Linked DNA regions of Thermosynechococcus vestitus BP-1. The protein of the gene in region 1 binds, or shares a complex with, the protein of each later gene. Links are inferred from orthologs where the notes say so. Each region holds a gene or a part of one and is shown on either strand. Other genes may lie near its edges.

What was found.
Region 2: the proteins of carA (region 1) and carB are in contact, whole or in part, in a solved structure (PDB 1KEE), measured with the Escherichia coli proteins. The link is inferred for Thermosynechococcus vestitus BP-1 from one-to-one orthologs.

Annotation. Positions count from the first base shown.
Region 1 is NC_004113.1:784,103-788,157, reverse strand. What follows is about bases 840-3,784. They hold carA (glutamine-hydrolyzing carbamoyl-phosphate synthase small subunit), read left to right. Parts: upstream 840-1,710; coding sequence 1,711-2,859; downstream 2,860-3,784. Other genes in these bases: TLL_RS03850 (IMS domain-containing protein), read right to left, coding at 3,727-3,784; TLL_RS03855 (carbohydrate ABC transporter permease), read left to right, coding at 2,856-3,734; hrcA (heat-inducible transcriptional repressor HrcA), read left to right, coding at 840-1,014. Outside these bases: more of hrcA, read left to right, coding at 1-839; more of TLL_RS03850, read right to left, coding at 3,785-4,055. UniProt on the Escherichia coli protein: Small subunit of the glutamine-dependent carbamoyl phosphate synthetase (CPSase).
Region 2 is NC_004113.1:2,424,449-2,429,393, reverse strand. Bases 405-4,239 are described here. They hold carB (carbamoyl-phosphate synthase large subunit), read left to right. Parts: upstream 405-736; coding sequence 737-4,039; downstream 4,040-4,239. Other genes in these bases: TLL_RS11845 (DUF370 domain-containing protein), read left to right, coding at 4,033-4,239; TLL_RS11855 (PulJ/GspJ family protein), read left to right, coding at 405-632. Also shown: more of TLL_RS11855, read left to right, coding at 1-404; more of TLL_RS11845, read left to right, coding at 4,240-4,266; ileS (isoleucine--tRNA ligase), read right to left, coding at 4,575-4,945. UniProt on the Escherichia coli protein: Large subunit of the glutamine-dependent carbamoyl phosphate synthetase (CPSase).

The DNA of each region.
Region 1 (4,055 bases):
ACGATTAACCATTACATTGCTACGGCGGAACCCGTCGCCTCAAAGGCGATCGCCACCGAATACAACCTCAACGTCAGCCCAGCCACCGTGCGCAATACGATGCTGCTCCTCGAGAAAAGCGGCCTGCTTTACCAGCCCCACACCTCCGCAGGGCGAGTGCCCTCCGATTCTGGCTATCGCGTTTATGTGGATGAACTGATCCAGCCTATTCCCGATATAGCTCGCAAAGCTGAGAGTCTCTTGAGTGAGCGATTTATTTGGAGACAACAACGTCTTGAGGTGATCTTGCGGCAAGCAGCGCAGTTACTTTCGGATCTCAGTGGCTACATTACGCTCATTACGCTGCCTAATGCTTTGGAGCGACAAATTCGGGTGATTCAACTGGTCGCTTTGGATTCGCAGCAGGTGATGGTCATTCTGGTTCTCGATACCTACGAAACCCAATCAGCGCTCATTCAATTGGAGCAGGGGGAAGAAGACCCTGAGCTACGGGAGCGTACCCTACAGGTACTGACCAACTTTCTCAATCATCAGTTGCAGGGGCGATCGCTGGTGGAACTCAGTGCCATTGACTGGCAAAAACTGGATTTGGAGTTTCAAACCTACAGCCAGCAGCTTCAGGCCCTACTGCGGCAGTTGAGGGATCGCTACAGCCACCAGGGCACCGCCTTTGTCATCAGTGGCCTTGCGGATCTCCTCCAGCAGCCAGAATTTTCCCAAGTGGAGCAGGTACAAATGCTGCTGCATCTTCTCGAAGACCAACAGGATCAACTAGCTCCCTTGATCACTACCGATAGCCAAGCCCCCTCCCAAGTGCAAATCCGCATTGGCAGTGAAAATACCCTAGCACCGATGCAATGCTGTACCTTGGTCTATTCCTGCTACTGCTATGGGGACTCTCCCGTAGGCAGTATTGGCATTCTAGGGCCGACGCGGATGCCCTATGCACGGATTATTCCCCTAGTGGCCACAGCGGCAGACTATTTGACAGAGCAGGTGAGTTGCCGCAGGTAACAAAACCTACGGCTGCGGTCACAATAAGCTTTTCTTTTTCAAGAAGAAAATATTTTGGCAAGTTTGATAGTATGGCAGAGCTGTCCGGGTTGTCGTACGCCATTTCCAGGTACTGACTCGCAATACTTCCCAGCCCTCGCAGCTTTCTATCCTCCTTAAGTCGCTTGGATGTAGTTGGCTTCTGTGCATGCTACCGCTGATCAATCTTTGCGGCGTAGTGGCCCATGTCGCCCCCTAGAATCGTCAATCGCTTATTGTGCCAAAAAGCAACAAAGTCCACACGATATCAGGGCAGAGGATGCCTTCAGTGAGGGCCAGTCTGCCTGAAAATACCAGTGGATGCAAGCTTGGGGTATGAGCACTGGAATTTGTGCCAACGGCATCTGATGACAAGGAGATTTTTCAGAGTTACCACTTTTTGCCGGGTCTCTCGTTGTGCGTTCATCGGCTCCTTGCTTCGGGTCCTTAGGGCCTTAGGTCCATTGCTTGTAATTTTTACTGCCCTATAGCTATCTATTGGGGAAGCTCCAAAGCTTAATCTCTAGGCACCAGAGGTCCCTACTCCCTAGAGTGAGGAGAGAGAGCATGCTACTAAAACTGTGAAGTGATTGCCACGTAACCAACGCAATCTACTTGTGGCTCTATCATACACAATAGACTAGTGGGAGTATTGCCAAAACACTTGGAGCGATTGAAATGCCGACACCCGCCTTGCTGGTTCTCGCCGATGGTTCAGTCTTTCGCGGTTTTTCCTTTGGGGCACCGGGGACAGCCATTGGGGAGGTGGTCTTTAATACCGGCATGACGGGTTATCAAGAGGTGCTTACCGACCCTAGTTATTATGGTCAAATTGTGACATTCACCTACCCTGAGTTGGGCAATACGGGAACCACCCCCGAAGACGATGAATCCGATCGCCCCCAAGTGCGCGGTGCTGTTGCTCGCAATATCTGTGATATTCCCAGTAACTGGCGATCGCAACAATCGTTACCTGATTACCTCAAAGCCCATCGAATTCCTGCGATTTATGGGATTGACACCCGCGCCCTCACCCGCAAAATTCGCACCGTCGGTGCCATGAATGGCGGCATTTCCACAGAAATCCTTGACCCCGTTGAACTGCTGCAAAAAGTCCTTGCCGCCCCCAGTATGCAGGGACAAAACCTAGCGAAAGTGGTGACCACCCGCACCCCCTATGAATGGACAGAGCCAACGCCCGCCGCCTGGGAATTTCGTCCGCAAACCGCTACCGAAGAGCCACCCTTGACGGTTGTGGCCATTGATTTTGGCGTGAAGCGCAACATTCTCCGTCGCTTGGCCAGCTATGGCTGCCGTGTGATTGTTGTGCCGGCGGATACGCCAGCGGAAACGATTCTCAGCTATGACCCCGATGGCATTTTCCTTTCCAATGGCCCGGGCGACCCGGCGGCAGTTCAGGAAGGCATTGAAACCACGCGCAAATTACTAGGGGCGCAGCGGCCCATGTTTGGCATTTGTTTAGGGCATCAGTTGTTGGGACTCTCCTTGGGAGCAGAAACCTTCAAGCTGAAGTTTGGTCACCGGGGGTTGAACCAGCCCGCTGGCCTGACACAGGAAGTGGAAATTACCAGCCAAAACCACGGCTTTGCTATCACCGCAGAATCCCTTGCCCAAACTCCCGTAGAGATTACTCACTTTAACCTCAATGACAAAACCGTTGCGGGTTTGAAGCACCAAACATTGCCAATTTTCTCGGTGCAGTACCACCCGGAGGCCAGCCCTGGCCCCCATGATGCCGATTATCTCTTTGGCGAGTTTGTAGCGCAAATGCGTGCCTATCGTCAACAACATCCCCGCCGCCAATGAAAGGGCGATCGCTCACCCCCTATCTCTTTCTTGCCCCTGCCTTGGGGTTGCTCACACTGACGGTCTTTTGGCCAGCCCTACAGGCTTTTTTCCTCAGTTTCACCCGCTATGAAACCGATCTCCTGAGCCCCCCCGTGTGGGTAGGAGGGGCCAATTTTGCGCAGTTGTGGCGCGATGGCGTCTTCTGGAAAACCTTGGGCAATACTTTTCTCTATCTAGTGGTGGTGGTGCCAATTCTGGCGATCGCTCCCCTACTGCTGGCAATTCTCGTCAATCAACCCCTGCGGGGCATCCACTGGTTTCGTGCGGCCTACTACAGCCCCGTAATTATCTCAATGGTGGTGGCGGGGATTGCCTGGCGCTGGCTCTATGCCCCCAATGGCCTCTTAAATCAACTGGTACAGGGTCTGCATCTGCGGGATACCCCCATTCCTTGGCTGACGAGTCCGCGCCTCGCTCTCTTTAGTGTCATGGCTGTTACCGTCTGGAAAGGCTTGGGCTACTACATGGTGATCTATCTAGCGGGACTTCAGGGGATTAGCGGTGAACTGTACGAAGCGGCGGCGATCGATGGCAGTGACGGCTGGCAACAGCATTGGGATATTACGCTGCCACTGATGCGCCCCTATATTCTGTTGGTGAGTATTATCTCAGCAATTTCTGCCACCAAGGTCTTTGAAGAAGTCTATGTCATGACCCAGGGGGGTCCCCTCAATAGCTCCAAAACCATTGTTTATTACATCTACGAGAATGCCTTTCAGCGCTTAGAGGTGAACTACGCCTGTACGATGGGGCTGATTTTATTCCTGTTTATCCTGTCTTTGTCCCTCTTAAATCTCAAGCTTGGTCGCCAGGTGGAAATGCCCCTTAACTAACCACCTGCATGCCTTGAATCAACCATTGATTGCCGCGACGGATAAAGGTATAAATGACCCGGTAGGGATCGCTATAGGAAATATCAGTGCGCAGGGTTCCCTGTTCATAGAAACGGGCATCCTCGTTGACTTCTGCCAACACCTCCACACGATCGCTCCTTTGGAGGCGGACTTCCTTCACTTCTAAGTTCTTTAGGGTATAAACCCAATAGCTGCCCTCGGACTTTAAGCCCTGTGCCCGCGATCGCCAGCGGCTGAGTTCTGGCTCCGCCAAAATCGTTGTTAGTTTGTCCACCTCAAATGGTCGCCCAAGGGCTTGGG
Region 2 (4,945 bases), 1.6 Mb from region 1 along the record:
GCGGCGATCGCGGCTTTACACTGACGGAGTTACTGGTGGCGGCTGCCGTTGGCGGTATTGTGGTGGCCATGAGTGGTTGGGCAATGGTGGCCATTTTGCAAAACAATCGCCGTGTTGAACAGCAGGCAATTACCCGCATGAACCTGAGCCGCGCCCTCGACTTTATCTCCGATGACATCCGCTCCGCCATTCGCATTTCAACAACCGCTCCCCCAGATTGGAAGATTCCCAGTGGTGGCTACCAGTTGGTGATGTTTGTCGAGAAACCAGCGGATAACCTCGAGGAGCAGGAAAACGGCCAGTTGGCCACGACAACCCGTGTTGCCTATTACACCCGTCCCAAAACGAGTAGTGTGGTGTGGCGAGGCCCAAGGATTCTCTATCGCCAAAAAGTAGGTGACTCTACCCCCAATGCGCTGATTGATGGCATTGCCAACAGCAGCCCCACCTGCACCAATAACTTGCCGGGTGCAATTGATAGTGGCACCGAAAAGGGTGGATTTCGCGTTTTTGTGCAGCATAACCGCAACGTGAAGCTGTGCATTGCGGCTTTGGTGGAGTCAACGGGTGTGGTTTACCAAGCGGAAACCGTTGCAGCGGTGCGATCCGGATCCGCTACCCCCATCCCCTAGGAGGAATCCTTGGGGCTTGAGGCGAGGTATAAAACAGGCGCGATCGCAAGCGGGAGTGTAGGATAGGGAAAGCGTCATTCAAAGCCGTTGGCTGCATTGTTCCTATGCCGCGTCGTACTGATATTTCGAGAATTTTGATTATCGGTTCGGGTCCCATTGTCATTGGTCAAGCCTGTGAATTTGACTATTCGGGTACCCAGGCCTGTAAGGCATTGCGCGAGGAAGGGTACGAGGTGATCCTCATTAACTCGAATCCCGCCACCATCATGACGGATCCTGAGATCGCCGATCGCACCTACATTGAGCCCCTCACTCCGGAGATGGTGGAAAAGGTCATTGCCGCCGAACGCCCCGATGCCCTACTGCCGACAATGGGCGGACAAACGGCGCTGAACTTAGCGGTCGCCCTGGCCAAATCCGGTGTCCTTGATCGCTATGGGGTGGAGTTGATTGGTGCCAAATTGCCCGCTATTGAGATGGCTGAGGATCGCAAGCTCTTTAAGGAAGCCATGCAGCGCATTGGTGTGGCGGTGTGTCCGTCGGGCTTGGCGAATACCCTGGAAGAGGCGCGGGCGATCGCCCAAGAGATTGGGGTTTATCCCCTGATTATTCGACCGGCCTTTACCCTAGGGGGCACCGGTGGCGGCATTGCCTACAACCAAGAGGAATTTGAGGCGATCGCGACTGCCGGTCTTGAGGCAAGCCCCGTCTCCCAAATTCTCATTGAGCAGTCCCTCATTGGCTGGAAAGAATACGAGCTAGAAGTCATGCGGGACATGGCCGATAACGTGGTCATTATCTGCTCCATTGAAAACATTGACCCCATGGGCATCCATACCGGTGACTCCATCACCGTTGCTCCGGCGCAAACCCTGACGGATAAAGAATACCAGCGGCTGCGGGATGCTGCCATTAAGATTATTCGTGAAATTGGCGTTGAAACCGGTGGATCAAACATCCAGTTTGCTGTGAATCCGGAAACCGGCGAAGTGATCGTCATTGAAATGAATCCCCGCGTCTCCCGGTCTTCGGCACTGGCCTCAAAGGCGACGGGCTTTCCCATTGCCAAAATCGCAGCTAAATTGGCTGTGGGCTATACGCTGCCGGAAATCCCCAATGACATTACCCAAAAAACCCCCGCCAGCTTTGAACCCACGATTGACTATGTGGTTACCAAAATTCCCCGCTTTGCCTTTGAAAAGTTTCCCGGCTCCCCGCCCGTCCTCACTACCCAAATGAAGTCTGTGGGTGAAGCCATGGCCATTGGCCGCACCTTCCAAGAGTCCCTGCAAAAAGCCCTGCGATCGCTGGAAACTGGGCGAGCCGGCTGGGGGTGCGATCGCCCCGAAAAACTCCCTAGCCTTGAGCAACTGCGGGGGAAACTGCGCACGCCAAATCCAGAGCGTATCTTTGCCATTCGCCACGCCTTCCTCTTGGGGATGACCGTTGAGGAGATCTACGAACTAACAGCCATTGATCCCTGGTTTTTGCGGCAGATGCAGGGACTCCTAGAAACAGAGAAATTTCTTAAGCGCAGCAAACTGGAACAACTCACTGCCGATGATCTCTGGCGGATCAAGCAACAGGGCTTTAGTGATGCCCAAATTGCCTACGCCACCAAAACCACCGACGATCAGGTGCGAGCCTATCGCCAATCCCTTGGTGTGGTTCCCGTCTATAAAACCGTGGATACCTGTGCTGCCGAGTTTGAGGCATATACCCCCTACTACTACTCCACCTACGAGCGACCCCTGGAGCAAATTAACCCCGATAGCGGCGATGTTGAATTGCTGCCTCCCGAATCGGAAGTGCTGCCCCCCCGCAAGCCTCGGGTGATGATTCTTGGCTCAGGGCCGAACCGCATTGGCCAAGGGATTGAATTTGATTACTGCTGCTGCCATGCTGCCTACGCGCTGCGGGCCGATGACTATGAAACCATCATGGTCAACTCCAACCCTGAAACGGTTTCTACTGACTACGACACCAGCGATCGCCTCTACTTTGAACCCCTGACCAAGGAAGATGTCCTCAACATTATTGAAGTGGAGCGCCCCGTCGGCATCATTATTCAGTTTGGTGGTCAAACCCCCCTCAAACTGGCGTTACCCTTGCAACGGTACCTTCAACAGCAGGGCGATCGCCTCGGAACCCAAATCTGGGGCACCTCACCTGACTCCATTGATATTGCTGAAGACCGCGAACGTTTCGAGAAAATTTTGCGGGAGCTCAACATCCCCCAACCCCCCAACGGCACTGCTCGCAGTTATGCTGAAGCCCTGAGCATTGCCGAGCGGATTGGCTATCCAGTGGTGGTGCGCCCCAGTTATGTGCTCGGTGGTCGGGCAATGGAAATTGTCTATTCCAATGGGGAACTGGAACGCTATATGAATGCAGCCGTGCAGGTGGAGCCAGGGCGACCCATCCTCATTGATAAGTATCTGGAAAACGCAATTGAAGTGGATGTGGATGCCATTGCTGATGCCACGGGCACCGTTGTGATTGGTGGGATCATGGAACACATCGAGCAAGCCGGGATTCACTCCGGGGATTCTGCCTGTAGCTTGCCCACCCAATCTCTGTCTCCCGCCGTTTTGCAGACCATTCGCACCTGGAGTATTGCCCTTGCTCAGGCCCTCAAAGTGGTGGGGCTGATGAACCTACAACTGGCAGTACAAGGAGATCAGGTCTATATTTTGGAGGCCAACCCGCGTGCATCCCGTACGGTGCCCTTTGTCTCGAAGGCGATCGGCATTCCCCTTGCTAAAGTTGCTGCTCGGCTGATGTCAGGGAAAACCCTCGCGGAACTCAATTTCCTCAATGAGAAGATTCCCAACCATGTCGCCGTCAAGGAAGCTGTCCTCCCCTTCGAAAAATTTGCCGGTACCGATACGGTGCTTGGGCCAGAGATGCGTTCCACAGGTGAGGCAATGGGGATTGATATGACCTTTGGGGCTGCCTATGCCAAGTCCCAACTGGCGGCCAATCAAAGGTTACCTTTGAAGGGAACCGTTTTTGTGTCGATGAGCGATCGCGACAAGGCGGCGATTGTGCCCGTGGTGCAGGAGTTGCAGTCTCTTGGCTTTCGGATGATTGCCACCGAAGGAACCCGCAATGCCTTGCTTGAGGCAGGGCTGAGCAATATAGAACTCATCCTCAAGCTCCATGAAGGGCGTCCCCATGTTCTTGATGCCATTAAAAATGGGCAAATTCACTTAATTCTGAATACACCCTCCGGTCAGGAAGCCCGTACCGATGCCCAATTGATTCGTCGCACTGCCCTTGCCTACAAAATTCCAATTGTGACAACGATCGCCGGTGCGAAGGCGACCGCTGCCGCCATTAAAACCCTGCAAACCTCCACTCTAGGGGTACGGGCACTTCAAGACTACCATCGGGTAGAATGCTAAACATTGGTTTTGGCAATTACATCTCACCGCAGCGCCTGCTGGCGATCGTGAGCCCCGACTCTGCCCCGATCAAACGCCTGATTCTTGAAGCCCGGGAGCACCATCATCTCATTGATGCCACCCACGGACGACGCACTCGTGCCGTACTGGTGTTGGATGGTGAGATAATCGTCCTTTCAGCCTTACACCCTGAAACATTAGTGGCCCGCCTCAGTCCACCCCCCTAACCGCCGTGTCAAAGAATGAAAACTCCGCCTGTTGAACAGGATAAAAGAATTGCCAATCTCAAGCTATTCCAACAACGCTAAAATGCGACTCCGACTTTCATCGAGCTGATGGTTACCCTCAGCAAGCCCATCAGCACTTCCATGGGAAAGATTCCCTCCCAAGGGTTGTTGATTCCACCATAGGGATCATTGCAAATAACTAGCAGTAATTTTAGATCAGTAGTGGCGTTGTCAATCTGCGGCAAAGGAGCGAATGGGTCAGTTCAGTAGCGATCATCAATCTCTAGGATAGTTTCCCAAGAATTGATCTAAAACTCTCCTTGCAGAGCCGCTTGACAGCGATCGCACAACTGGGGATGCAGCGCCGATTGACCCACACTTTCAGAATAATTCCAGCAGCGGACGCATTTTTCGCCTTGGGCATGACCAACGCCGATCCATAGCCCCTCCGCTTCAAGGACATAGGGCACGTCCACCGCCTGCGGTTGCGGCATCAGCTCCACCTGGGACACCAAGAAGAGATAGCGCAGTTCATCCACGCCATTACCGCTGAGGGCATCCCTGGGATTCATCTGCGCCAGGCGATCGCGCCATTCAGAATCGGCAACGTAGAGCCACACTTTTGCCTCCAGGGAAGAGCCAATCAGCTTTTCGGCGCGGGCTTTTTCGAGTACCTTGT